3 regions of the Mesorhizobium sp. M0152 genome follow, and region 1 is predicted to be linked to each of the others. Evidence: riboswitches for the same ligand, from Rfam matches in the RefSeq annotation. Region 1 holds a riboswitch; each other region holds the start of a gene.
What was found. Region 1 has a riboswitch for cobalamin ahead of bluB (5,6-dimethylbenzimidazole synthase). Riboswitches for the same ligand answer to the same signal wherever they lie in the genome.
Positions count from the first base shown of each region.

Region 2: linked by a shared signal. The riboswitch ahead of NKJ26_RS24785 (aromatic ring-hydroxylating oxygenase subunit alpha) and the one ahead of bluB (5,6-dimethylbenzimidazole synthase) in region 1 are both predicted to bind cobalamin.
Region 3: linked by a shared signal. The riboswitch ahead of NKJ26_RS23935 (CbtB domain-containing protein) and the one ahead of bluB (5,6-dimethylbenzimidazole synthase) in region 1 are both predicted to bind cobalamin.

Region 1 is NZ_JAMYTH010000002.1:33,299-42,692, forward strand. Features, by position in the region: gene NKJ26_RS02330 (efflux RND transporter periplasmic adaptor subunit) at 1-43, opposite strand, end outside; gene NKJ26_RS02335 (TetR/AcrR family transcriptional regulator) at 178-867, shown strand; gene NKJ26_RS02340 (hypothetical protein) at 1,037-2,020, shown strand; partial or broken gene bluB (5,6-dimethylbenzimidazole synthase) at 2,104-2,772, opposite strand; cobalamin riboswitch at 2,820-2,998, opposite strand; gene NKJ26_RS02350 (histone deacetylase family protein) at 3,386-4,312, shown strand; gene NKJ26_RS02355 (exodeoxyribonuclease VII small subunit) at 4,316-4,567, shown strand; gene NKJ26_RS02360 (DUF2277 domain-containing protein) at 4,678-4,971, shown strand; gene NKJ26_RS02365 (pirin family protein) at 4,984-5,904, shown strand; gene dxs (1-deoxy-D-xylulose-5-phosphate synthase) at 6,051-7,964, shown strand; gene NKJ26_RS02375 (hypothetical protein) at 8,105-8,380, shown strand; gene NKJ26_RS02380 (GFA family protein) at 8,538-8,939, opposite strand; gene NKJ26_RS02385 (GNAT family N-acetyltransferase) at 9,044-9,394, opposite strand, start outside.
Region 2 is NZ_JAMYTH010000030.1:30,000-39,393, reverse strand. Features, by position in the region: gene NKJ26_RS24825 (glycosyltransferase family 87 protein) at 1-214, shown strand, start outside; partial or broken gene NKJ26_RS24820 (molybdopterin-binding protein) at 236-515, shown strand; gene NKJ26_RS24815 (nucleotidyltransferase family protein) at 605-2,080, opposite strand; gene NKJ26_RS24810 (glycosyltransferase family 2 protein) at 2,077-2,754, opposite strand; gene NKJ26_RS24805 (glycosyltransferase family 2 protein) at 2,756-3,508, opposite strand; gene NKJ26_RS24800 (serine kinase) at 3,505-4,548, opposite strand; gene NKJ26_RS24795 (PqqD family peptide modification chaperone) at 4,586-5,017, opposite strand; gene NKJ26_RS24790 (FAD-binding oxidoreductase) at 5,144-6,244, opposite strand; gene NKJ26_RS24785 (aromatic ring-hydroxylating oxygenase subunit alpha) at 6,346-7,593, opposite strand; cobalamin riboswitch at 7,704-7,906, opposite strand; gene NKJ26_RS24780 (DUF680 domain-containing protein) at 8,397-8,597, shown strand; gene NKJ26_RS24775 (DUF680 domain-containing protein) at 8,665-8,871, shown strand; gene NKJ26_RS24770 (DUF680 domain-containing protein) at 8,941-9,150, shown strand; gene NKJ26_RS24765 (DUF680 domain-containing protein) at 9,213-9,394, shown strand, end outside.
Region 3 is NZ_JAMYTH010000028.1:8,083-17,476, reverse strand. Features, by position in the region: gene NKJ26_RS23945 (heparan-alpha-glucosaminide N-acetyltransferase) at 1-518, opposite strand, end outside; gene NKJ26_RS23940 (MFS transporter) at 734-1,933, shown strand; cobalamin riboswitch at 2,127-2,325, shown strand; gene NKJ26_RS23935 (CbtB domain-containing protein) at 2,362-2,541, shown strand; gene NKJ26_RS23930 (CbtA family protein) at 2,557-3,354, shown strand; gene cobU (bifunctional adenosylcobinamide kinase/adenosylcobinamide-phosphate guanylyltransferase) at 3,347-3,862, shown strand; gene cobO (cob(I)yrinic acid a,c-diamide adenosyltransferase) at 3,864-4,478, shown strand; gene cbiB (adenosylcobinamide-phosphate synthase CbiB) at 4,813-5,781, opposite strand; gene cobD (threonine-phosphate decarboxylase CobD) at 5,780-6,829, shown strand; gene NKJ26_RS23905 (tyrosine phosphatase family protein) at 6,826-7,335, shown strand; gene NKJ26_RS23900 (creatininase family protein) at 7,518-8,321, opposite strand; gene NKJ26_RS23895 (RidA family protein) at 8,547-8,930, opposite strand; gene NKJ26_RS23890 (ABC transporter substrate-binding protein) at 9,198-9,394, shown strand, end outside.

The DNA.
Region 1 (9,394 bases):
CCGCAACGATGATCATACCCGCAATCCAGCGCCTCAACCGCATGCAATGCTCCTTTTTGGCGGGACTTGTGGCGTCAGACCGACCGTCGGTCTATAGTGCCGGAAAACGTCTTGTCGGCTGCTGCGTTCCGGTCCGTCGATCACGTTTTCAGGAAAGCCGCCGGTGGGGGAACCTTATTGACCAGAGCCAGAAAAGCGCCCGAAATACGCACCGCCGAGCTTCTCGACTGCGCACAGCGCTTGTTCTTCGAGCGCGGTTATGACGACACGACGGTAAACGACATCATCCGCGCGGCCGGCCTGTCGAAGGGAGCCTTCTACCATTACTTCGCCTCCAAGGAGGCACTGCTGGAAGCGCTCGCGGCGCGGCTTGCCCGAGACAGCCTCGCCGAGCTGCAACCCATGCTCGACAATCCATCGCTCGACGCGGTCGGCCGGCTCAACGCGCTTTTCGCAGGTTCCCAGCGGCTGAACGTCGAACTCGCGCCGCAACTCAGGACGACCTTTGCGGTCCTGTTTCGGCCCGAGAACGTCGTGCTCTTCCACCGGGTCGACCTGGCCGCCAGGCAGCTTGCCCTGCCGTTGATCGCTGATCTGCTGGCGAAGGGCAGCGAGGAGGGCGCTTTCGACGTACCCGACCCCCTGGCGTTCGCCGACATGCTGCTGCAGATCAGGCTGATCTTTCGCGACGTGATGCATAGCGCGCTGCGCCAGGCCGACCAAGGAAACATCGAGGAGGCCGCACGCCTGCTCGACGAACGCCTGAGGCTATACGGCGTCGCGATCGATCGCCTGCTCAAGCTGCCCGACGGAACGATCAAAGCCGTGGAGCCGGGATTTGCCCGCGCTTTCCTGCAGGCGGGCTAGCCATCTTGCTTTACCAGGATCGAGGTTCCGCTTCCGGACGGAAAAGCGTTTCACAGTTTTCCTGGAATTGCACTCAATCGCGGCAGTTGCGCGGCGTCACGTCCCGCGATTGACAATCGCCGGGTTGGGCGCATGCTCACCAGAAGTCTCTCAGCGGGAGATTCGGGGCATGTGGGATTTCGATATCGGCAGGTCGGTGTCCATCATGATACGGACATGGCCGTTCATCGTCTTTCGCATGATCGTCTATTTCGGCATCACGCTGGCCTACATCATGGCGACGGGAACGGGTGCCTCCGTCGGCTACGGTCTCGGCCATATCTCCACCGATCCCGACGGGCCGCTGTCCTTTGCCTTATGGGGCGGCGTGGTCGGCTTCGGCGTCGTCTCGATCGCCGTTTACTGGATCCGCGAATACATCCTCTATGTCGTCAAGGCCGGCCATATCGCCGTCATGGTGCATCTGATCGACGGCCGGGATGTCCCCGATGGTCAGAACCAGATCGCCTATGCCAGGCAAGTCGTCACAGAGCGTTTCGCCGAGGCCAACATCCTTTTCGTCATCGACCAGCTGGTCAAGGGCGCCATCCGCGCCATCACCGGCTTGCTCGGCGGCGTTGCCGCCTTCCTTCCTATTCCGGGCCTGAGCGGCTTGGTCTCTTTCCTCAACACGGTGGTCCGCCTGTCGCTGACCTATGTCGACGAGATCATCCTCGGCTACAACATCCGCCTCAATTCGTCCTCGCCGTTCGAGACGGCCAGGCAAGGTGTCGTGCTCTACGCCCAGAACGGCAAGACCATGGTCAAGAACGCCGTCTGGCTGGCAGTCATCATGTGGGGCGTCTCCTTCGTGATTTTCCTGCTGATGCTGGCGCCGGCCGGCGCCATTCTTTTCCTGATGCCCGGCCAACTCGCCGGCTGGGCTTTCGTGCTCGCCATCGTTTTCGCCTGGGCTTTCAAGGCGGCCTTCATCGAACCCTTTGCCATCGCCTGCCTGATGCAGGTCTATTTCAAGACCATCGAGGGCCAGGTGCCCGACCCCGCCTGGGACGACCGGCTGGCCGAGGCGTCGTCGAAGTTCAGGGAGCTCAAGGACAAGGCGCTGGCCTCCTTCGGCGGCTCGCGCTGGGGCACGGCCGGCGCGACATCCTGATCCGCGGGGCTGGCGGTCGCAGGTGCGGGGCTAACCGGGTTGAGGCGCGCCACGGTGGATTTGAGCGGCGCCTCGCCTGGGCCGCCAAAAATCTCGCTCATGATCAATTCGGGCAGCGGCCGCCGCCGCCCCCAGCCATGCGTTTCGAGATCCGGCCTTGGCGCGAACTCCGAGACGCGGCCGACGCAGAGGTAAGCGACCGGCGTCACATGCTCGGGAATCGACAGCAGGCTTTTCAGCGCCTGCGCCTCGATGATGCTGACCCAGCCGACGCCGACGCCTTCGGCGCGCGCCGCCAGCCAGAAATTCTGCACCGCGCAGACCGTGCTGTAGAGATCCATCTCCGGATTGTGCCAGCGCCCAAGCGGCGAGTTCTTCGAGCGCTCGCGGTCGCAGGTGATGCAGATGTTGAGCGCGCTTTCGCAGATGCCTTCCAGCTTGAGCTTGCGATAGAGCGCCTGCCGCTCTGCCGCGATGGCGGGCAATTCCTGTTCGCGCGCCGCCAGGAACAGGTCGCGCACCTCCGCCCGTCGTGCGGCATCGCGAATGACGATGAAATTCCATGGCTGCATGAAGCCGACCGACGGCGCGTGGTGCGCGGCAAGCAGCAGCCGCGCCAGCAATTCGTCGTCGAGCGCTGTGGGCAGGAAATGGCTGCGCACGTCGCGCCGCGTGAACATGGCGCGATAGACCGCGTCGCGCGCCATCTGGTCAAATCCATCGCCCATAGGAGCGGTCATGGTGTCCGGCATCGCTTGTCCCCTTGCGATTGCTATGATGCCAGCCGCCTGACCATGCGGATGACGATGCCTGCCAGGCCGGTCTTCTGGCTCGGGATCAACCCGCGTCCGGTGCCTTCCCGTCATCGACAGTGGCATTTGCCGGCGCGGTCCCCCTTACAGCGTTGGGCACGCCACGGAGTTCAACCGTGTTCCCGATTCTCCCGCTTGCGCGGGCACCAGGCAGTGGCCGCGACCTTACGACGAAGCGCCGGCGCCGCCAATCCCCTCGGCGACATGAACAGGGCTCCGAACCCAGCTTGGCAAAAGGCCTGACGGCGGCCAATGCCGTCGTGCCGACAGCTTTTTGTGCGCCGGCAGCTGTTCACGGTAGGAATTTTTTCCTTGATACCGTGACCGCCGCTATGCTAGATATTCGTCCATGGTGCTGATTTGCGCGAATGACCCACCGCACAGGCGGGTTTTTCGTCTGATGGTTCTCAAACCAGCGCGCCGGCGAACGCTCCGAAGGAACCCGCTAACCCCGATTCGTGCCCTGGCGACAAGAATGGACGCAGGTGCGATTTCCCCAGCCATCAAGCCGCAACGCATGGCCATTGCGCCGTCAGGGCACTAGATAGAAAACATGGCCACCCGTCTCTACACCCATCCGATCTTTCTCGAGCACATCACGCCACCCGGCCACCCCGAGCGGCCTGATCGTTTGCGCGCCATCGAACGGGTGCTCGATGACGAAGCCTTCGCCGCGCTCGACCGCGTCAAGGCGCCTCAAGGCGATGAGGCCACCATCCTCTACGCGCATCCCGCCGACTTCGTCGCGCGCGTGCGCGCCGCCATTCCCGACGAAGGCATAGCTCGCATCGATGCCGACACCACCGCCAGCCCGAAGAGCTGGCAAGCGGCGATCACCGCGATCGGCGCCGCCAACGCTGCCGTCGACGACGTCTTTTCAGATCGCGCCGATAATGTTTTCGTCGCCGCCCGCCCGCCCGGCCACCATGCCGAGAAAACCACCGCGATGGGGTTCTGCCTGTTCAATACCGCTGCGATCGCGGCGCGCTATGCGCAGAAGAAGCATGGCATCGAGCGCGTCGCCATCGTCGACTGGGACGTGCACCACGGCAACGGCACGCAGGACATTTTCTGGGATGATCCGTCGGTGCTCTATTGTTCGACGCACCAGATGCCGCTCTATCCCGGCACCGGCGCGAAGACCGAGACCGGCGCCGGCAACATCGTCAACGCCCCGTTGGCGCCGCAGACCGGCAGCGAGGTCTTTCGCGATGCCTTTCTGTCGCGCGTCCTGCCGGCGCTAGACAATTTCGCGCCCGACCTGATCATCATTTCGGCCGGTTTCGACGCGCACCATCGCGATCCGCTGGCCGAGATCAATCTGACCGAGGACGATTTCGACTGGGCGACCGGCCAACTGATGCAGCGCGCCGCGCGCCACAGCGGCAACCGCCTCGTCAGCCTGCTCGAGGGCGGCTACGATCTGCAGGGATTGGCATTTTCGGTCGCCGCCCATGTCGGGCGACTGATGAAAGGATGAATGATGGCTGATGCGACCAACGAAGACGTCAAGGCGATGAGCTTCGAACAGGCACTCGAGGCGCTGGAGAAGATCGTCGATGACCTCGAGCGCGGCGACGTGCCGCTCGACCAGTCGATCCGGATCTATGAGCGCGGCGAAGCGCTGAAGGTGCATTGCGACCGGCTGCTGAAGTCCGCCGAGGACAAGGTCGAGAAGATAAGGCTGTCGCGCGACGGCAAGCCTGTCGGCACCGAACCGCTGGATGCGGATTGAGGCGTCCCCCAACGACGGTCTCGTCTCACCGACTTTTGGACACCATGATGATTAGGGATAAAGCTCGTCTCGATTGAAACGGCTCCACGGCAAGAGGAGATTAGGAAGCGATGTGCAGAAACATCAAGACCCTGTTCAATTTTGATCCGCCGGCAACCAATGACGAAGTCCGCGATGCGGCACTTCAGTTTGTCCGCAAGCTGAGCGGAACGACGCGGCCCTCGAAGCAGAACCAGCACGCGTTCGACCACGCCGTCGAGGCCATTGCCGCGTCGGCGCGCGAGCTGCTGGATTCGCTCGAAACCCATCAGCATCCCCGCAATCGCGAAGAAGTGGCGGCCAAGCTACGGGCCAAGGCGGCGATCCGGTTTGCCTTATCCGGCCAAGCAGCCATTGGTCGCTGACAAGGAGAGTTCATGAGCTTCTTTCCCGGGAAGGATCCCGAAGTAGGCGACGCCTTTGCCAGCGACCAGATCGAGCTGATGGTCATCCCGAACGCCAAGGATATTGGCGGCTTTGAGGTGCGCCGCGCCCTGCCGACCGCCAAGAGGCGCCTGGTCGGGCCTTTCATCTTTTTCGACCGCATGGGTCCGGCGATCCTGCGCGCCGGCCAGGCGCTCGATGTCCGCCCGCATCCGCATATCGGCCTGTCGACGGTGACTTACCTGTTCGACGGCAAGATCCGCCATCGCGATTCGCTCGGCACCGAGATGGTCATCCAGCCCGGCGACGTGAACCTGATGACAGCCGGCCGCGGCATCGTCCATTCCGAGCGCACGCCGGAAGAACTGCGCGGTGCGCCGATGTCGGTCTCCGGTCTCCAGACGTGGCTGGCGCTGCCGGACGACAAGGAAGAGGTGGCGCCGGTGTTCGAGAACACTGCCGCCTTGCGCCTTCCCGCGATCGATGCCGAGGGCGTCAGCGGGCGCGTCGTCATCGGCGATTTCCAGGGATTGTGGTCTCCGGTCAGGACAGCCTCCGACACGCTTTATGCGGACCTGCGCCTGGCGCCGGGCGCCAGCGTGAAGATCCCGCCCGATGCCGAGGAGCGCGCCATCTACACGCTGGAAGGCGAGGTATCGATTTCAGGCGATGTCTTTCCGGCGGAACGGCTGCTGGTGTTCCGGCCCGGTGACGAGATCGTCGTGTCGTCACAGGGTGGCGCCCATTTCATGCTGTTCGGCGGCGCTTCGCTCGGCTCGAAGCGCTACATCTGGTGGAATTTCGTATCGTCCTCCAAGGAGCGCATCGAACAGGCCAAGCAGGAATGGAAGACAGGCCGCTTCGATATCGTTCCCGGAGATGAGGAAGAATTCATCCCGTTGCCGGAAAGCTAGTGTACGTCGCCCAAAAGTGGCCCCGGTTTTGGGAGAACGACATGCATGAAACAACGACCTAAAGCCTGATCCGCACCGCCGCCAAGCATTTACTTTCGCCGGCCGGCGGCCTATCCCGCCCATGAACATACCGAGCAGGCCTACCCGTGAACGCAACGCCGCATACGCCGCTTCTCGACATGGTCCGCATCCCGGCCGACCTGCGCACGCTTGCCGAGAGCGATCTGCCGCAACTGGCTTCCGAGCTTCGCACCGAGCTGATCGACGCCGTGTCCCGCACCGGCGGCCATCTTGGCGCCGGTCTTGGCGTGGTCGAACTGACGGTGGCGCTGCATTATGTCTTCAACACGCCGGATGACAGGCTGATCTGGGACGTCGGCCATCAGGCCTATCCGCACAAGATCCTGACCGGCCGGCGCGACCGCATCCGCACCTTGCGGCAGGAGGACGGCCTTTCAGGCTTCACCCGTCGCGCCGAAAGCGAGTACGATCCGTTCGGCGCCGCCCACTCGTCGACATCCATATCGGCGGGTCTCGGCATGGCCGCCGCCCGCGATCTCTCCGGCGGCCGCAACAACGTCGTCGCCGTCATCGGCGACGGGGCGATGTCGGCCGGCATGGCCTATGAGGCGATGAACAATGCCGGTGCGCTCGATGCCAGGCTGATCGTCATCCTCAACGACAACGACATGTCGATCGCCCCGCCGACCGGCGCGATGAGCGCCTATCTGGCGCGCCTGGCCTCAGGCAAGGCCTATGTCGGCTTGCGCGACTTCGGCAAGAAACTGACCTCCTATCTCGGCAAGCGCGCCGATCGCGCGATCACCAGGGCGGTCGAGCATGCGCGCGGCTACGTCACGGGCGGTACTCTGTTCGAGGAGCTCGGCTTCTATCATATCGGTCCCATCGACGGTCACAATCTGGAGCATCTGATCCCGGTTCTGAGGAATGTCCGCGACAATGGCAAAGGCCCGGTGCTGATCCATGTCGTCACCCAGAAGGGCAAGGGCTATGCGCCGGCCGAAGCCGCCGCCGACAAATATCACGGCGTCAACAAGTTCGACGTCATCACCGGCGCGCAGGCCAAGGCGCCGGCCAATGCGCCAGCCTACACCAAGGTGTTCGCCGAGAGCCTGATCAGGGAAGGCCGCGAGGACGACCGTATCGTCGCCGTCACCGCGGCAATGCCGAGCGGCACCGGGCTCGACCTGTTCGGCGAAGCGTTCCCGGCCAGGACGTTCGATGTCGGCATCGCCGAGCAGCACGCCGTGACCTTCGCCGCCGGCCTCGCCACCGAAGGCTACAAGCCCTTCGTGGCAATCTATTCGACCTTCCTGCAACGCGCCTACGACCAGGTCGTCCATGACGTCGCGATCCAGAAACTGCCGGTGCGTTTTCCCATCGACCGGGCCGGCTTCGTCGGCGCCGATGGCGCGACGCATTGCGGCGCCTTCGACACCACTTTCCTGGCAACACTGCCTGGCTTCGTCGTCATGGCGGCCGCCGACGAGGCGGAACTGCGCCACATGGTGCGCACCGCGGCAAGCTATGATGACGGCCCGATCGCCTTCCGCTATCCGCGCGGCAACGGCGTCGGCGTCGATATGCCGGAGCGCGGCTCGGTGCTCGAACTTGGCAAGGGCCGCATCGTCAGGGAAGGCACGAAGGTCGCCCTGCTGTCTTTCGGCACCCGGCTGCAGGATTGTCTCATGGCTGCCGAGGAACTTGGCGCAGCTGGACTTTCCACTACGGTTGCCGATGCCCGTTTCGCCAAGCCGCTCGACGAGGATCTGATCCGGCGGCTGGCGCGCTCGCACGAGGTTCTGGTGATGGTGGAAGAGGGCGCCGTCGGCGGCTTCGCCAGTCATGTGCTGCAGTTCCTCGCCCATGAGGGCTTGCTGGAAAGCGGCCTGAAAGTGCGTCCCCTGGTGCTGCCCGACGCGTTCACCGACCATGCCAAGCCGGAAAAAATGTATGCCGATGCCGGTCTCGATGCCGCCGGCATCGTGCGCACCGTTTTCACGGCGCTCGGGCACACGGTCCGCGCCCAGCGCGCCTGACTCAAAACCTCAAGGACATGCCCCGGCTTGCGTCCTTAACGCGTTGGTAATGCTGCCGTTTGGCGTTTTGCTTACCGTGTCTCTTGGCCGTTTTTCAATGGCGCCCTGCTAGATCGGAACCAGGCAGGGAGACAACGACAATGAAGATGCTTCTATGCGGCGCGGCCGTCTTGGCGGTCATCGCGGCACCCGCCGCCGCCGAAACGCGTTACGACCGCAATCTCGAAAAAGCGGCGGTGGGCATCGTCGCCAGCAAGATGGGCGATATCCGCGGCGGTTTTTCCTACAAGCAGGTGCCGCAATTGGTCATCGCGCCGGCCGCGCCGGTCGAGCATCCGCGCAAGGAGGCAGCCGGCGATGTGGACGATGGCCTGTCTCCTGCCGTCGAGCGTCGGGCTTCGCGGAGGATCTTCTAACGCATGTCGCTCAAAAGTGGCTCCGGTTTTGAGACAACGACATGCGTGAAACAAATAGTGCATGTCGCTCAAAAAGTGACCCCGGTTTCGAGACAACGACATGCATGGAGCAAAGACCTGGAGCGCGTCGCATGAATCCGTTTCGACGCGACGCGCGCTAGAACCACATGTCGCCTACGCAGCGGCCATCGCGCGGCAGGTCGTCAAAGGTGTCGAGGCCGTCGAAATAGTCGATCGGCAAGCCGGCGACGGCCTCCGGTGGTGCAAGCCGCACATTGACGGCGATGCGTGTGCGACCGGAGGAATCTGCGCGCAAGCCTCGCCAGGCGACCACGCAGGCGCAAGTCGGACAGAATAGGATTTCGAGCGAAGGCGCTTCCTTTCCGGGGCGCCTATAGCTGCTGACCGGTCCGGCAACGCGGACGCGTTCGTCGACATAGTCGTAGGCCCAGAGCGTGCCATAGCGACGGCAAAGCGTGCAGTTGCAGGCTGTGATCGACCCGGGATCGCCCTCCAGGGTCCAGTGGGTTGCCCCACAGTGGCAGGTTCCCGTCAGCATCCATCCTCCTCCGCACCGAGGTTCCAACGAGCGGTATCTGCTGCTTGAGAGGGGCATTTTTATCGCGCTTGCCGCATGCAGGCGATCTAAAAAAGCTGGCAATGTTACTCCGCGGCCAGCTCTGCTTGTTTCGACGGTTTCTCGGAGCGCCAGGAATTCGTGGCGTGGCGGGCGCGGTCCGCCAGGGCGGCGAGGCGTCCGCGCAGGCTTCGCCCACCCATCACCGACGACAAGATCACCGATTGCGTCGCAAAACGGCGCTTGAAATCCTCCCCGCCGGAGAGAAAGTCGACCGTGGTCAAGCCCCGGTCAAGCGACCACTGGATGTAATCCATCATCAAGACCATGCCCGGCGAGGCCCGCTCGAAGGCCGGATCGTAGGTTGTGACGAAAGCCATCATCGTTCCATACTGCTCGAAATTGATCGAGACGGCGATGATCGCGTCATTGCGTTC
Region 2 (9,394 bases), on a different contig from region 1:
GGTCGCTTATTTGTTCTCGACACGCGCCAATATACCTCGGCTTTTCCTGGCGTTTATTTGGCTCTATCCTGCCATCGCTCATCTGGTGAATGGTGCCGGGCTGGGGATTGGCGTGCTGGTGCCGTTGTCCCTGTCGGCATGGATGCTCGTCGGCATAAGTGCCCGCGAACGTGGGAACGTTGTTTCAGAGGCGCCGGGAAGCCACACACGCTAGTTGCAGCGAGGAATTACCGCAATGGTCCCCCGAGGCTTCTTTTCGGGACGGCGTCCGCCAACGGATAGCGATGCGCGCATCCCGCCCGGCCAACATCTCGAGCAGGGATTTCCGGTGCTGTCGGCGGGACCGACGCCACATCTGCCCACCGAGGATTGGACGTTCACGTTGAAGCACGGGCCGAGACCGGTCAGGAAATGGAACTGGGCCGAGTTCAACGCTTTGCCGCTGACCAGGATGACGCGCGACATCCATTGCGTGACCGCGTGGACCAAAGTTCGATACGGCATGGCAGGGCGTCTGAATGGAAACGGCTGGTTCGGGAGACGTGTCGCCGCCGCTTTTTTCACAATCGCGCGGCACGGGTCGGGATGCGGCGGCGCGGCGTTGTCAGCGCAGCGGTGAAAAGATCGCCGAGACCAACTGGAACGGCAGTGCGCCGTAGGCGGCGACGGTCGCCTCATCGTGCCATTGCCGGAATTGCCGGGAGGGTCTCGCCTCAAGAGTCAAGGCGTGCTTCTCGCCGTCAAGCGTCACCTTGCCGCGAAAGTGCAGCACCCGTTCTCCACCGGACCGGCTGATGGCCATGGCGCGCAGGCGCGCAAAATGGTGATCATCGGCGTTGATCTCCATTTCGATGCGGCGGCGGACCGGTGGAACGCTGATCCTGACCGTGATGTCCAGCATCATGTCTCCTGCCGTCGGCGGGCAGGGCATGGCTTGTGAGAACACCGATAGCGACGCTGCTTCGGCTGGCTCGTTGCGGGCTGGCCTGCCGCGCCAGGCCTTGGCTGGCGGATCCTGCCGCAGCCGGCCGCTCTTTCGCCGCAGCCGCAATTGCTTGGCAAGGCCACGCGACAGCCAGACCAGCCTGCCGAAATCGGTCCGTGGCTTGGCTTGCAGCACTCCCGACCAGCGCGAAAGGCCAGCGTGGTCGGCCATCTCGATGACCGTGACCAACATCGTCTCCGGCACTGGAACACCGATCTCAAGCGCCAGATAGGACAACGCCACCGCTGCCGCGACGGCTAGGCCGCGCCTGGCGACGACGTCAAGGAACACATCCCAGTCGACATCGCCGCCGCGCAGGGCCACCGCGCAGTCCACCAGCCAGTCGCTATGCGTGTGGGCGTCGAGCCCGCCATGCCCGATGGCCAGCGCGATGCGGTCGGCCGGCGACGGTACCAGCACGTCGACGCCGCTGAACTCGGCTGCAACCGCCCGCCGCCAGATCGCCAGGTCGTCTTCGTGGCTTTGCTGCGACCCGTCATAAGCGAGCTGGTGCAGGTCGATGTCGCCAAAATTGCTCTTGAAAAAATTCATCGAGCGTAGCGACGCCAGTCTTGTCCGCAGATATTGCGGGCTGACACCGGTGGCGATCTGCCACTCGCGGTCGCGCAGGACGTCGAAGGCCGTTTGCAGGTCCTGCGGGCGCACCAAGATGTCGATGTCGTGCGCCACCCGGCCACGCTGCGCCGCTGTGTCGAGGGCGATCCGGCTGGCGCCCTTGATCAGCATCACCATGCATCCGGCGTCCGCCATTGCCTTCAGCGCCGGTTCGGCTTCACGCATCGCCATGCGGGATCTGGTCCACAGCATCTTCTGCAGGCCGACGAGACGCGGGTAGGCGGTATGGCCGGCCAATTTCCTGCCGAACCTGTCGGAGACGGCAGCCAGCAGCCGGTGTTCCCGGAAGGAGACGAGATCGATATCGTTCGCGTCAAGCCAGAGCGTGGCGTAACTTGCGGCGGCGTCCTCATTGGCAAGCAGCGCCGCCTTGAGCAACTGGTCGAGTCCACCCGTCGGCCAGGACCAGCCATAGTCCGGAAAGCGGCGGCCGATGCGGCGAATTGGCTTGGCCTTCAACGGGTGCCTGCCTTGTTCTGCGCTCGCCGCTGCATGGCGAGCCTTGCTACCTGGAGGTAGCCGCGGTCGCGTGCCGGATCGCGTCCGTATGACAGGCTGCCTGGCCTTATGCGCCGCAAGGCCAGCACCTCATCCATCATGCCGAGAACGAAGCCTGCCTCCCTGGCGCGGGCGATCCAGTCGATCATCTCGCCACGGCCCCCTGGCGGATCGACCACGGGGCCGATGGCGTCGGCCACGTCACGGCGGATTACCATGGTCGTCCGCGCCCAGCCGGGCAAGGCGGCGGCCTCGGCCGCGTCGGGCCGATCGTCGCGGAAGGTCCGCCAGTGACAGAAAACCGCCGACGTTGCCGGAGCTTCTGCGAAATGCGCCAGCTGCCGCTCAATCTTGTTCGGCAGCCACAGATCGTCCGCATCGAGCGTGGCGATGAACGGCGTCGACAGGGCCGCGATGCCTCGGGTCGTGGCGCTGCCAGGTCCGGCGTTTTCTTGCCGCAGCAGGCGTATTGGCATACCGAGAGCATGGATCATCCCGGCGAGATCATCGGTCGAGCCGTCGTCGACGATGACGATGTCATCGGGCTTCACCGTTTGCGCCATCACCGAGGCCAGTGTCTCGGCAATGGTTGTGGCCGCGTTGAAAGCTGGAATGATGACGCCATAGCCAGGCATGTTACATAAAGCGCCAGTCTGCGAGTTCCTTGAAATCGAAGATACCCTCGACCCTGTGCAAGGAAGGATCGGCCTTGCGCCGTTTCATCGACTTGTGAATGGCACGCATGAATTCCCGCAGTGCCGTATCGGCTTGCTTGGTCATGTTTCCCGGATGACGTCTGTAGTAAAGCGCGACCGTATCGGGCATGACGAATTTGGGGCCGCTTTCGAAGACGCGCAGCAGAAAGTCGGTGTCCTCGGCCTGCTTGAACGCCTCGTCGAAGGCGCCGATGCGCTCGATCAGCTTGCGGCTGAAGATGCCCGCCGACAGGTGGATTCCCCGCACCGTCATGCAATGGCTGTCGGCGGCCGGTTGCAGCGTGTCGTCGTCGATGCCGTCGACCAGCATCATCCGCGAGTAGGTCAGATCGAGGCCGGGATCGCCGGCAAAACAGGCAAGGTCCGCCCTGAAGCGCCCGGCCGGCGAAATATCGTCCGAATCGAGGAAAGACACGAAGTCTGCGTGCCGCGGCAATTGCAGCAGACCGGCGTTGCGCGCCTTTGTCACTCCGCCATTGGTTTGCTGGACAAGACGGATGCAGGGAGCCTCCTCGATCAGCGACCGGATAACCGCGGCCGAGCCGTCGGTGGAACCGTCATCGACGACGATGATGTCGAGATCGGCTGCGTCGCGTTGCCTGAGCAGGGAGCGCAGCGCCGGGCCGACATGATCTTCACGATTGTAGACCGGCATGATCACGCTCAGTTTCATGCTGTGCCCCGCATCATGAAATCCGCGATCGTACCGGCTATCTCCTGCGGCTCTGTCCCCAGCGACAGCCGGTAGCACGGCAGAAGGCGCGTGAGGTCGCTGAAAAAGCGGAAGCCACTTTCGCGCTCGCCCGGCATCTGGGCGATACCGGACGGTGCCAGTGCAATCATGGCTTCCTTTCGCGACAGCGGTATGATCGAACTGGCCCTGCCTCCGCTGATATGTGGCACCACCAGAGCGGTGATGTCCAGATTTGACGGCATCGGCCGGGCCGCTATGTCGCCAATGTGGAACTGATGCTTGCCTTGCCAGTTGAGCGGGCCGTACGACGTCAGCCTCCGGTCCAGTCCCAGGCGACGAAAACCCTCCGGATCCTGTTTGAGCGTGGCGAACAGGGGATAGGCGGTCACTGCCGCAGCCATGCCGATCAGCACATAATCGTCGCCGACACTGTCGAGCCGGTTGAGCAGCCCGGCGACGACCGTTCCCGATTTTCCGGCCCCACCCGAGCCGGCAAGCAGGATGCCCTTGCCGTCGATGCCGAGCGTTCCTGCATGGGCGAGCCGCATGCCGCGGGCCGCATATTCCCAATGCAGAAAGGCCCGCAGCGGCGCACCCGGCTCCCAGGGTGGGAAGGCGTCGGCCGAGGCCATCAATTGCACGCCAACGCCATGTTGCGGATCGTAGAACTGCCAGAAATCCAGATCGTGAAAATAGTTGCCACGCAATCCTGCCTCGGCCAGCCGGCTGGCGAAAGCATGAGGAGTAAAAAACGCCCGGCCCCAACCTGCCGGTGCGGGGACGCCCTCTATTTGTGGATCGGCGACGAAAATGCTGCATTTGCCGGGTCCGGCAACCGGCGCCGGAACGAAAGCCTGTTCGACGGCGCTCGCCAGGACTCCCGCGCCCATACGCACCGTGATCTCCAGCCGGGGCAAATGAACCTTGCGAGTGACGTGATAGTCGCCGGCCGCGCTTTCCGCTGCCGCCAGCACGTGACGCGCATAGTCGGGCAGGGTTTTCAGCGTGATGCTAGACATGGTCGCCCGGCCCCCGTGGTCGCCTGATAACAGCCGTTCAGGTTGCCTGCTTGACCGCCGGCCAGCCGACGGGCTCTTCCACCTCGTGGATGGGGTCGACCAGGATCAGGTCGGCGAGGTCGTCATGGATCTCGACGTGGAGCGGGTCGCCGGCACGGGCCAAGTCGGCGAGCAAGGTCTCGGAAGGCATCTGCGCCGGTGCATCGGCGGCAGGTGCGAGCAAGCCGAACTCGAGGAGTTGCGCAACGAACCGGCCGATCTCGGAGGCGGTCACCTCTCCAACTCGGGTCGCCGCTCCGATCAACTGAACGGGCGGTACGCCGGATGACAGCGCCTCCCAGATCCTGCTGCCGGAATCGGAGAAACCAAAATACTTGCCATTCGAGAGGTCGAGCACCACGGCTTCGCCGTCGAAAGATTCAAAGACGATGTCGCTGCTCGCGACCGTGTAGACGTCGGAATGACCCATCGGTGTTGTCCCGCCCTGCAATTGCCACAGCCAACCCGCCGGCTGGTGCGACTGCTTCCCCTACAACGCCTGTAAACACCGGGTTCTTTCTTGGCAAGGCACGGGCTCGGTTCGGGTGCTCGCCGCTTACGCCTCGATTTCCAGCGCCGACAGCGGCTTCGAGCAGCACGCCAGGATGAAGCCATCGTCGACCTCGTGATCGAGGATGCCGCCATTGTGGCTCATCTCGACAGCGCCGGAGACTTTCTTCACCTTGCAGGTTCCGCACAGGCCGAATTCGCAGGCGGCGGGAATTCGCACGCCCGAGGCGCGCGCCGTCTGCAGCACGGTCTGGCCGGCGACGCAGTCCGCATCGACATCCGAAAGCGTGAACCGGATCGGCGTCACGGCCTCGACAGGGCCGGCAGTACCGTCTTCTGCCGGTGCTGTGAACGGTGCCGGGATTTCCTCCACCATCGGCGCGGCAAAGCTCTCCTGGTGATATTTCGTCATGTCGAAGCCGGCTGCCTCGAGCATGCCGCGTACCGCACGCATGAAGGGGTCGGGACCGCAGCAGAAGATTTCGCGCTCACGGAAATCGGGCGCCAGCAGCGGCAGCCGGATCGCGTCGATCCGGCCCATATGCCCGTACCAGCCCTCGCGGCTAGACCGCTCTTCGATCATGAAGCCGAGTGACAGGCCCGGCATATGCCCGCCGAGCAGTTCGAGCTCCTTGCGAAAGATGATCTCTTCCGCGCGCCGCGCGCAGTTGACGAAGCCGACGTCGGTCCATGGCGCGCAGTCGTTCAACCAGCGCAGCATCGACATCATCGGCGTTACGCCGGAGCCGGCCGAGATGAACAGATATTTGGCCGCCGGGTGGCTGTGCAGCGAAAAGTCTCCGGCCGGCCCATAGGCCTTGACGTGCGAACCGGGCCTCAAATGTTCGAACATCCAGCGTGTGCCGACGCTGCCGGCCTGCGCCTTTACCGTCACCGCGATCGAGAACGGCCGTGACGGTGAAGACGACAGCGTGTAGGTGCGCATCAGCGGCCCATCGGCGGTCGGCAGCTCCAACGTCACGAACTGGCCCGGCTTGTAGCGGAACCAGGTCTGGTTGTCGGAACGGAAGGTGAAGGTCTTCACGTCGGGCGCCTCGTCGCTGACGCCGATCACTTCCAGCACCTGCAGCCGGTCGTTCCAGGGTGCCATCTGGTCGAGATGACGATAGAGGCCAAGGTCCGTCATCGCATTCATCCTCTTGTCCCCTGTGTTCCGTGCATCGCTTGATCCCAAGACGCTGCGTTTTTGCAGCCAAGCGTGTCCGCTTGGCTACAAAAAAAATTGCTCTAGGCGACGCTACGCAGGGCCGGCCTGCCATCGCCGGCCAGGCGCGGGCCGATGAACGACGAATACCATTCGACGAACTGGATGACGCCACCTTCGTGCAGTTCCGAATAGGGACCGGGCTCGTAGGCCGGCGACAGAATGCCGAAGGCGTTTTCCTCGACGATGCGGCGGTCCTGGTCGTTGGTCTCCGTCCAGACATGGGTGAGTTCGGCGAGATCGTAGTCGACGCCTTCGACCGCATCCTTGTGCACCAGCCATTTCGTCGTCACGGCGGTTTCCGTGGCACTGATCGGCAGCACGCGGAAGGTGACGGCGTGGTCGCCGAGGATGTGGTTCCAGGTTGTCGGATAGTGGTAGAGCAGCAAGGAACCGATCCGATCGGTGGCAACGCTGTCTGACAGGTTCTTCTTGACCGCGCGCTTGCCCGTCATCGTGTAGCTGACGGCATCGCGCAGCAGCGGCGCGCGGGTGGCGCGGTATTGCCCGGCCGGATCGATGCGGAACTTGCTCGGCAGGCCGGCCGCCTCGCATTTCGCCCAGTGCGCCAGCATTTCCGGGTCGCTGTCGGCGCCTTGCACGCCGGTCACCGTAGGCGCTTCCGGAAACGTCTTGCAGAGTTCGGGATGGTTGCCGGCGCAGTGGTAGCACTCGCGGTTGTTTTCCCAGACCAGCTTCCAGTTGCCTTTCTCGACGATCGTACTCTCGAAGGCGACTTTTGCTTCGCTGAGCCGGTGCGGCTTGAGATAAGGCTCTATCATCGCCCGCATCGGCGCGAAATCCGCCGGCTCCTTGGCCAGGCAGATGAAGATGTAGCCGGCCACGCTCTCGCAGGCGACCGGCTTCAGGCCGAACTGGCTCTTGTCGAAACCGTCGGCCATCTGGCGGGCGAAAAGCAGGCGCCCATCCAACTCGTAGGTCCACTGATGATAGGGGCAGACCAGCTTGGCGGCCGTGCCTTTGTCGGAGTTGCAGACGCGGCTGCCGCGATGGCGACAGGAATTGTGGAAGGCGTTGATCTTGCCTTGCTGGTCGCGGACAAGGACGACCGGGTAGTCGCCGATCTGCGCGGTGATATAGCTGCCCGGCTTCGGCAGTTCGCAGTCATGGCCGATGAACAGCCAGTCGCGATACCAGATCAGCTCCATGTCGAGCTTGAAGAAATCGGGGTCGGTGTAGAAGGGCTGCTCGAGCGAGAAACCGCCTCTGCGGTTCTCCAGCAGCCTCAGCATGTCGTTGCGCACATCCATGTCCTGTCCTCGCGTTAAGGACTGACTATGGTGGTGATGGAGGAAGGATTGGACGCAGGCCAGGGCGAGCCGGCATGCATCATCCGCCTCTTGACCGCCCACCGCGATCAGTCGAGTCTAGAATCTCGGCTGGTTTCCGGGCTCTGGAGTTGTCCTTGCGGACGATCGCGACACCTTCCCAGGCTTGCACCCAGTGGTCTCCCGTTGCGATTTGAACTCCACCACCGTTGCGGGGGCAGCGCCGGATTCTGACCGGCTTCCCAATTCTCTGCCCCGTCGTCACGAAGCGGCACCTGAGATGGCGCGATCTAATCACGACACGCGTCGTGGCGTCGGCATGAAAACGACATCGCATCCATGCGGCGCGACACGCATAAGCGATAGTTCGATCGAGGATCGGGGCTCTTGAAATCGTCTCATCGCCGCCCCGCCGGGGGTCGGGTTTCGATCTTTGGCAGAAGCAAAAAGGGCTAACGGTTTCGAAAAGTGACTATTAGCAGCGCCTAAAATCGAACCGAACGGTTCGTTTCTGTTGACGGTGCGTGCAGGACAGTGTGAACACTCGGCCTCCGACACAGTTGGTGATGGGAGTGGAGCTTTCATCTAATCATCTGATATTTAACGGGAAAAATCGCAAGTAGAAGGTTTTGGCCCAGTTTCAAGAGGTGGATTCATGGTCCAGTCGGAACAACTTCGTGATTGGCAATGACCAGATGACTTTCCCACATCGGGGCTGTCCGAACGACGCGATTTCCTCCCAAGACACGCCGCTAGACGGACGGGAAAATACTGGAGTACCTAAAATGAAAAAAATTGTCCTCACTGCCGCCGCCCTTCTGGCCATTTCCGGCAGCGCCTTCGCCATTGGTAGCGACCACTATGGTTCGAACGCCCCGGCAGCCACTGCTGTCGACAGCTCGTACACCGCTTCGGTCAAGAAGTCGGAACCGGCTGCTCAGACGCCTGCTCAGGGCAGCGACCGCAACCTCTTCGGCAACAACTAACAACCGATTGCCAGCAGGTGGCCGGCTCGCCCGCCGCCCTGGTGAAACCAAATTCAGGAGACTTGAAATGAAGACGATCATTCTTGCTGCCGCCGCCGTTCTGGCCATCTCCGGCAGCGCCTTCGCCGATGGCGGCAACTATGGCTCGAACGGCGCCAACCAGCCCGCGGTTACTTCGACCGACAGCTCGTATACGGCTTCGACCCAGAAGTCGGCTCCGGCTGAAAAGCAGCCCGTCCAGGGCGCCGATCGTAACCTCTTCGGCAATAACTAACAGCCAATTCCCCGTGGACGGCGGGCTTCCCCCCCGCCCCGGTGGAACTTGAAATTCAGGAGACTTGAAATGAAGAAGATCATCCTCGCTACCGCCGCCGTCCTGGCTATCTCCGGTAGCGCTTTCGCCGGCAGCGACAATTTTGGCTCCAATGGCGCCAACCAGCCTGCCACAACCGCTGTCGACAGCTCGTATACGGCTTCGACCGGCAAGTCGGAGCCGGCCACGCAGGCGCCTGTAACCCAGGGCAGCGACCGCAACCTGTTCGGCAACAACTAACATCTGACCGCAAGGCGGCGGCTTGCCGCCGCCTTGGATTAGCGAATACGGAGTATCAAAAAATGAAAAAGATTGTTCTCACTGCCGCCGCTCTTCTGATTGCCGCCGGCAGCGCCTATGCCCGCAACGACAACGTTGGCGGCACCGACATCAACAAGCAGGCGACCGTCAACGTCGACACCTCGCACACGGGCTCGATCCGCAAGAGCGAGTCGCCCGTCTACAAGCTGCTCAATTCGGCGGG
Region 3 (9,394 bases), on a different contig from region 1:
ATTGTGGAAAGACCGATCCACCACAGGAAGGGGTGGTCCAAAGCCTCGAAACGCAGATAGACGGGCGCCGCGACGACCAGTGCGGCAGCGGCAAGCGTCAGCAGGGCCGGCAGGCGCAGGAACGCCAGGCCGAGCAGGCTGGCGAGCGCGATCTCGTGCAATATGCCGAAAAAGATGAAGCCGTCAGGCGTGGCGATGCGGGTGACGACCGAGATGGCGATCGCGGCGCCGGCGACCATGGCGAACCGCCGCCAGAAGCCGTTCCAGCGGATCTTTCTGCCATGGGCGAGATACAGGCTGACGCCGACCAGGAACAGGAAGGTCGAGGCGATGCAGCGCGCGTAGAGCTTCCACCAGCCGAAGGCGGTGAGGCCGGGATCGGTGTAGCCGAAGAACTCCAGGTCCCAGGTGAAATGATAGCTCGCCATGGCGAGGAGCGCGATGCCGCGCAAGATATCGATGGCGGCGATGCGCTTTGATTGCTCCGGAACGGGTGCGGTCGGCGTTTGGATACTCATGGTCTCGCGATCTGATTCAGCCCCGCTGGAGGATTATCACGGTTGCACCGGACAGAAGAAGGCCGGGCGCGTCGCCACCGCGTCAGGCGCTGCTTTAGGCCAGCGCCGGGAAGCCTTTGGCCGACTTCGCTTTTGCCGGCCGCGCGTCGGTTTCCTCTTATTGGGATGGCAATCGCCACGCCAGATTTGGTCGGTGATTCTGCTTTGAGGAAGCAATGTCCACCCATGTGCGTCATCCGATCTGGCTTCCCGCTCTCAAGGCTGCGGATGCGCGCACCTTCGCCTCGCTCTACGCCGTCGAATCCTTTGCCCGCGCCACGGTGTCGAGCGTCATCCCGATCCAGGCCTACGAAATCCTCCACAACGAGCAGATCGTCTCGATCCTCTACACTGTCGTGGCGCTGCTTGGGCTGTCGGTGACATTGTTCATGCCGATGCTGATCCGCCGCTTTGCCCGGCGCTGGGTCTATACCGCCGGCGCCTGCCTGCTCGCCATCGGCTCGCTGTTCTTCGTTACCCATACGCTTGCCGGACAATTGGCCGGCATGCTTTGCCGCGTCATGGGCGCCAGCGCGCTGTCGATCACGCTCAACCTCTACATCATGGACCACATCCGCAAGACCGACTTCATGCAGGCGGAATCGCTGCGCATGGCGTGGTCGATGTTCGCCTGGACGGGCGGGCCGACGCTTGGCATTTTTCTTTACACACGCTTCGGCATCTATGCCGCGCATGGCGCGGTGGCGGTATTCGCGACGGCCCTGCTGGCGCTGTTCTGGACCTATCGGCTGGGCGACAACCCGTCGATCCGCCCGGGCAAGACGCGCCCGGTCAATCCGCTCGCCAATATCGGCCGCTTCGTCGCGCAACCCAGATTGAGGCTCGCCTGGCTGATCGCCTTCGGCCGTTCCTGCTTCTGGACGACGTTCTTTGTCTATGGGCCGCTGTTCATGGTCATCACCGGCGAGGGCAAGCTGGCCGGCGGCCTGCTGGTTTCGGCCGGTAACGCGCTCTTGTTCATGGCTATCTTCTGGGGCAGAGCGGGCAAGCGCTTCGGCGGTCGGCGGACCATGACTTTTGCCTATTTCGCGATGTCGGCCATGTTGTTGGCGGCAGGCGCGGTCGGCGAGAGCGCACCGCTGCTCACCGGCGCTTTCCTGCTCTGCGGCGCGTTGTTCACCATCGCGCTCGACGCGCTGGGCTCGACCGCCTTCATGCGCTCGGTGCGGTCCTACGAGCGGTCGCAGATGGCTGCGGTCTACCGCACCTATCTCGATTTTTCCGAGCTGACGCCGCCGCTGGTCTATTCAGTGGTGCTGGCGTTCTTCGGGCTGGGCTCGGTGTTCGTCACGCTCGGCCTGCTGGCCGCGGTTTGCGGCTTCGTGACCTGGCGGTATCTGCCGAAGTCGCTGTGAGGATCAGGGCTGGGGTGAAAGCCCTGCGTGGCGCTCGCGCACCCAGTTGTGGAAGCGGTGCAATTCATATTCTTCGGGCATCAGCACGCCCGCTTTGTGGCGCATTGAGCGCCGTCGGCGATCCCCGGCCGGCACGCCGCATTCGCAATAGTTGCCGGCGGAATTTGGTTTGCCGGAGGCGGCGATTCTGCCTATAGTCGCCGATGTCGTCGGTTCCATTTTGGAGCCAAGAGGGAATGCGGTGCGGGCTGACTTGTCGCCCAACGCCGTGGCTGCCCCCGCAACTGTGTGCGGTAGTCCTCTCCATATGCCACTGAAGATTTTTTCTTCGGGAAGGTGGGGAAGGGCGTTGATCCGCGAGCCAGGAGACCTGCCGGCGACAGGAAACTGACTTCTATGCCCTCGGGTGGAGGGCGAAAGGACATGACATGAATACCGCTTCCGTCTCGCTCGGCGCCTCCGTTTCCTCGCAGTCCCGCTTGATGCAGCTCGCTCTCGCTGGATTCCTCGGCCTTTTCGTGATGGGCTTCGTCGGCTTCTCGCATATCGATGCGGTCCACAATGCCGCCCACGATTATCGTCATTCGATGGCGTTTCCCTGCCACTGATAGGGATTTGACATCATGAACCTGTTTCGCAACGTCGTGTTCATCGCGGCGATCGCAGGGCTCGTGGCCGGCGTCGTTCTCGCCTGCATGCAGGCCTATGCCACCGTGCCGCTGATCCTGAAGGCGGAAGTCTACGAACAGGCTGGCGGCGGTCATCACCACGACGATGCCGCGCCGGCTGCAACGGACACCAACGCCATGGGCTCCGCCGCCCCGGCGGGAAATGCAATGAGCACGGCCGCGCCTGCGGAATCTGCTGCTCCGGTCGCGGAAGACGAAGGCTGGGCGCCGGCCGACGGTTTCGAACGTTTCGCCTTCAGCGTGCTTGCCAATATCGTCACCGGCATCGGCTTCGCGCTGATCCTGGTCGCGGTTTCCGAATTCGCCGGCGGCATCGGCAATTGGCGCCGGGGCGTGTTCTGGGGCCTGGCCGGCTTTGCCGTGTTCACGCTGGCGCCGGGCCTAGGCCTGCCGCCGGAACTGCCGGCCATTCCGGCCGCCGACCTCACCCAACGCCAGATCTGGTGGTGGGCAACGGTGGCGGCCACCGCGACCGGCCTTGGCCTGATCGCCTTCCGCAAGTCGCTGCCGCTGGCGATCCTCGCCGTGGCCTTGATGGTGGCGCCGCATATCGTCGGCGCGCCGCAGCCCGACAGCTACGACACGGCGATCCCAGAGGGGTTGCACCACCAGTTTGTGGTGGCGGTGACGGTGACCAATCTGGTGTTCTGGGTGGTGCTCGGCGCCGTCGTCGGCGTGGTGCGCGGCCGCTTTACCGGCACCGCGACCAGCCTGCGCGACAGCTTTGCCTGATCGCGGCAAGCTGACCTTCATTATCGGCGGTGCGCGCTCCGGCAAGAGCGCGCATGCCGAAACGCTCATGACGGCGCTGCCCTCGCCATGGGCCTATATCGCCACCGCGCAAGCCTATGATGACGAGATGCGCGAACGCATCGCGCTGCACCGCTCGCGGCGCGGCGAATGCTGGGCGACGATCGATGCGCCGCTCGATCTCGCAGGCGCACTGGCGGCATTGCCTGATAATCAGCCGGTGCTGGTCGACTGCCTGACGCTGTGGCTGACCAACCATATGCTGGCCGAACATGACCTCGAGCTGGAATGCCGGCGGCTGGCTGATGTGCTGTCGCGGCCGCGCGGGCCATGGTTCGTGGTTTCAAACGAGGTCGGCCAAGGCATCGTGCCGGACAACGCACTGGCGCGCCGCTTTCGCGATGCGGCAGGCCGGCTCAACCAGCAGGTTGCCGCAGTCGCCGATACGGTGCTGCTGATGGTAGCGGGGCTGCCGCTCAAGGTGAAATGAGATGACCGATATCGACGAAAAGGACGAAGAACGCCACCGCGCCAAGATGGCCAAGCGCAAGGCGGTGCAGGATGCCGAGGTGGCGGCCAAGACGATCGAGAAGGGGCTGCTCATCGTCAATACCGGTCCGGGCAAAGGCAAGACGACAGCCGCCTTTGGCCTGGCGCTCAGAATGCTCGGCTATGGCAAGCGCGTCGGCGTCGTCCAGTTCATCAAGGGCAAATGGCATACGGGTGAGAAGGACGCCTTCGCCGCCTTCGGCGACCGCGTCGTCTGGCACGCGATGGGCGAGGGTTTCACCTGGGAGACGCAGGACTTGAAGCGCGACATAGCCGCGGCCGAAGCCGCGTGGAGCAAGGTGCTCGAGCTGATGGCCGATCCGTCGATCAGCCTGCTGGTGCTGGATGAGCTGAATATCGCGCTGCGCTACGATTATCTCGATCTCGACAAGGTGGTTAGCGCGCTCAGGGGCCGTCGCGAGGGGCTACATGTCGTCGTGACTGGCCGCAACGCCAAGCCGGCGCTGGTCGAAGCCGCCGATCTCGTTACCGAGATGGGCGTGACCAAGCATCATTTCTCGGCGGGCGTGAAGGCACAGCAAGGGATTGAGTTTTGAGAGCTGTTGTCCCCTTTTTTGTGGATGAGCATTCAAGTCTGGTCGCCAAACGCTCCCAGGGGGCTCATTTCCTTTCCCTCCGGAGGGGGGGAAAGGTGGCGCTGCGAAGCAGCGACGGATTGGGGGAAGGCGGTTATCGAACGCGCGGTCCGCAGACAGGCAGGGGCAACCCGGCGGGTGCGAGAAACGCGACTGCCGAGCTCGTCGACCCCCACTGCGTCTCGGCTTCGCCGAGCCACCTCTCCCCCGATCGACGGGGGAGAGGAAAGGCGCGAACCTGTTGCAGCCCGGCTCCCTTCCTCCCCTTCGTGAGAGAACTCACGAGGGGGTGAGATCATGCCAGAATGGCGATCGCCGAAACCACGCCGAACAGCGCAATCAACAAATAATCCGCCGTCCGATAGAGTTTCAGCGCCCGTCTTATGTCGGCGCTGTCGGCCTCGCGCCGGCCGCCTTCGCCCATGAAGACGTCCTCGACAAGCACGCCGCCATAGCTGCGCGGCCCGGCGAGTGCGAGACCGAGCGCGCCGGCCATCGCGGCTTCCGGCCAGCCGGCATTGGGCGAGCGGTGTTTCCTGGCGTCGCGCCGCACTGCGTTCCAGGCATTGCGGGGATCTGCGCCCTTGACCAGGAAAGCGGCCAGCACGATCAGCAGGGCCGTCAGCCGCGACGCCGGCAGGTTGACCAGGTCGTCGAAGCGCGCCGCCGCCCGGCCGAAGGCCTCGTGGCGCGGGGTACGGTGGCCGATCATCGAATCGGCGGTGTTGGCCGCCTTGTAGGCGGCGCCGCCGGCCAGTCCGCCGACGCCGATCCAGAAGGCGGGGGCGACGATGCCGTCGGAAAAATTCTCGGCAAGGCTCTCGATCGCCGCGCGGCAGACGCCGGCCCTGTCGAGCGTTTCGGGATCGCGCCCCACGATCCGCGAGACGGCAACGCGGCCCATGGCGAGGCCACCGGTCTCGAGCGCGTCGGCGACGGCCTCGACATGTTCGTGGAGGCTCTTCTGCGACAGAAGCGAGGTTGCAAGAAGAGCGGCAAAGATGAATCCCAGGGGAATGAACCAGAGCAGGATCTGCACGCAGAGGCCAATCGCCGCCGGCACCAGCACGATAACCAGCAGCGTCTGGACACCCCGTTGGCGACGCAGCGCGTCGGAATCGGTGGCGCGGTTGAGCCGGCGGTCGAGAAAGGATATCAGCCTGCCGAACCACGTCACCGGATGACCGATGGCGCGAAACAGCCAGTCCGGGTAGCCCAGGACGAATTCAAAGGCCAATGACAGGAAAGCGATCAGGACTGACATGAAGCTTCTTGATGGGGCGGCGGTGGACCATGGTGGAAGTCTCGGCCGGGCAAGGGCGATGTTCCCCGATGCCCCCCAGCCTTTCGTCGACCTCTCGACCGGTATCAATCCGCACTCCTATCCGCTTTTCGATTTGCCCGCCACCACCCTGTCGCGGCTGCCGGAAACCACGCGGGCGAGTGAACTGACAGAGATCGCGGCCGGCACCTATGGCGCGCCTTCGCCAGCCAACGTCGCGGCGGCACCGGGCACGCAGATCCTGTTGCCGCGCGTGGCATCGCTGGTAAGGCCCGGCAAGGCCTTCGTGCTGGGGCCGACCTATGCCGAACATGCGCGGGCAGCAGCGATCGCCGGGCACGCAGTGACCGAGATCGGCGACTTCGCGGCGCTGGCGCAAGCCGATCTTGCCGTCATCGTCAATCCCAACAACCCGGATGGGCGCGTCATCGAGCGCGACCGGCTGCTGGCGCTGGCCGCTGCAATGCGCGCCAAGGGCGGGCTGCTGGTCGTCGACGAGGCGTTCATGGATGTCGGTCCGCGCCAGCACAGCCTTGCCGGCGATGTCGGCCAGGGCGGCATCGTCGTGCTGCGCTCGTTCGGCAAGTTTTTCGGCCTGGCCGGCTTGCGGCTCGGCTTCGCGCTTTCCGATGGGTCCACGGTCGAACGGCTGGAGACTCAATTCGGACCATGGGCGGTTGCCGGACCGGCGCTGGAATACGGTATTCGCGCGCTTGCCGACATCGGCTGGCAAGACGCGATGCGGGCATCCCTGGCGGATGCATCGGCGCGGCTCGACGGGCTGTTCGGTCGCTTCGGCGTACCTGTCGCGGGCGGCACCACTTTGTTCCGCCATCTCCAACTGCCGAACGCCGCCGGTCTGTTTTCGGCGCTTGGCGAGCGCGGCATCCTGCTTCGGCATTTCGCCGACCGGCCGCATGCGCTGCGCGCCGGCCTGCCGGGGAGTCAGGAGGAATGGCAGCGGCTCGAATCCGCGCTTGCCGAATGGGCGGCGCGGCGCGAGGATCAATCAAGGGGTTGGAAACGATGATCCATGTTTGCTCGCTGGCGAAAATCGAGGAAACGGTGGCCAGGACCGGCGCCGAGCGAATGCTGTCGCTGCTCGCCGCCGGAACGGAAGTGGTCCGGCCGGTCTCGATCGCGAGGCAAAACCACCTGCATCTGGTCATGCACGACATAGCGGCGGCGCAGGACGGAATGACCATGCCGGGCGAGGAACATGTCCGTAACCTGCTCGATTTCGCGCGCCGGTGGGATCGGGCAAGGCCGATGCTCGTGCATTGCTATGCCGGCATCAGCCGCTCGACGGCTTCCGCCTACATCATAGCCGCCGCACTTGCGCCGAACCGCGACGAGGCCGAACTGGCCCGGACCCTGCGCACGCTGTCGCCTTCGGCGACGCCCAATCCCCGGCTGATTGCGGTAGCCGACACGCTGCTCGGTCGCGACGGCCGCATGATCGCGGCAATCGAAGCGATCGGGCGCGGCGCCGACGCTTTCGAGGGCACGCCGTTCGAACTGAAGATCGATAGTTAGTCGCTCGACCCGACTTCAATTCGTCCGCCAGGCGCCAACCATCGTTCGTTCGGGCAGACTGATGCGACCGCTGGCGATTGGCCGAAGTCTTCCCGCCTTCGTCAGAACGGCTCCGCTAATCTAATTTCAGAAGGGCGCGATGTGCCACCTGACGGTCAGAGCATCTGTGGCAGGCAACTATGTTATTTCAGCCATTCGGCGAGCTTCGCCTTGCGCACATCCCGCAGCAGGCTGATGAACCCGTCCGCCTGAAATTCAGCGGTCAGCCGGCCTTTTTCGGCCGTTGCGATGCTTGCGTCGCCGACCACGCCGTTGGGGTTGAGATCGCTGGCGATCCAGGCAAAGGCATGGGTGCCGGTGTGGCGCAGCAGCGAGAATTCCTTCTCGGTCTTGGCGACGTTGGAAACGAAATCGTCGGCCTTGCCCATGTCGACCAAGTCCGGCCGGAAATGCAGCATCAGCGACGTCTCCACATCGCCGCCATGGATGCCGTGACGGTCCTCGAGGTCGGTATACATGCCGGCCGGCCGGCCGAAGCGTTGCCAGCTGGTCTTCACGGCCAGCATCTTTTCGCGCACGCGCAATTCGCGCGTGACGATGCCCATGATCTCCTCGTTGCCGCCATGCGAATTGACGACGATCAGCTTGCGCACGCCGGCGCGCGCGATCGACATGCCAAGCTCGGTCCAGGCTTCGACCAGCGTCGTTGCCGGTAAGGTAAGAGTACCCGGCGCGTGAAGATGCTCGTTCGACTTGCCCACCGCCTGGACCGGCAGGATGCGGATGTCGAGATCGTCGGGCAGGCGCGAAATGACCGTGTCGAGCATGCCGGTCATGATCGAGGTATCGGTCGAGACCGGCAGATGCGGCCCATGCTGCTCGATCGCCGCCACCGGCAGCACGGCGATCGTCGCATCCGGGTCGACCGAGGCGTATTCGGTGGTCCGGTAGTCGCCCCACCACACGCGTCTTTTTGGTTCGTTCATTTCGGGCCTCGACGGAACTGATCTTACGTCAGCGCTGCCCCTCACGGGGAGAGGGGGATCGCCAGCGTTGGAGCGCTTCCTTCTCCCCGTCACTATACGGGGAGAAGGTGCCGGTCCACCCTCCGCAGTTGCTGCGGAGGACGGGCAGGCGGATGAGGGGCAGCACTAACCTTCGTATAAACTTAGCCTATTGCTCTGCCGAGTCGTAGCTCGTCGCTATCCTTCTCACCCAGCCGCGATCACCTCGACCTCGACCTTGAACTCCGGCCGGGCGAAACCGGAGACGATCATAAGCGTCGAGGCCGGCGCCGGGCTGGAAAACAGCCGGTCGCGGACATCCATGTAGGGCCGCAAATGTGCGCGATCGGTGACATAGGCGTTGATGCGAACGATGTCTCGAAGCCCCAGCCCGGCCTCGGCGAGGATCGCGGCGATGTTCTCGAAACAGAGCTCGGCCTGTGGGCCGGCATCCCCGGGTATCTGGTCATCCGCCGTGATGGCGACTTGGCCCGAGCACAGCACCAGCCGCTTGCCGGCAGGCACTTCGATGCCATGGCTGTAGCGGGCAAAGGGCGGCTTGATCGACTTCGGGACGAGAAACTTGAACATGGCAATCTCCGGTTTGGCGCCAGCCTAAGGCTGGATCGGTTGCACCCGCAAGATGCGGTGCATGTCGCCCGGGCGATTGTGGACAGGCGTCCAAAAAATAGGCACGATGCCTCTGGTGCAGCACGACCTTTCCGGCTTCGCAGATGGCTGTGGTGCAGGCGGGCGGTCCCGGCGCCAGAACGCCGGTGGCATGCGTCTTGCTTCTTGAATCTTTGGTGTCGAGCCCGGCGCGTGGCGCGCCGGAGCAAACAAAGGGTGGTGGTGTCGATGTACGGAAAACAGAAGATCTCGGTGGCTGTCGTGGCTCTGCTTGCGGCGAGCACGCTTGGTGCCGCGGCGAATGAAAAAGTCACCTTCGGCACCAACTGGTTGGCCGAGCCGGAGCATGGCGGCTATTACCAGGCCGTGGCGGACCGCACCTACGCCGCCTGCGGCCTCGACGTCACCATCATGCAGGGCGGCCC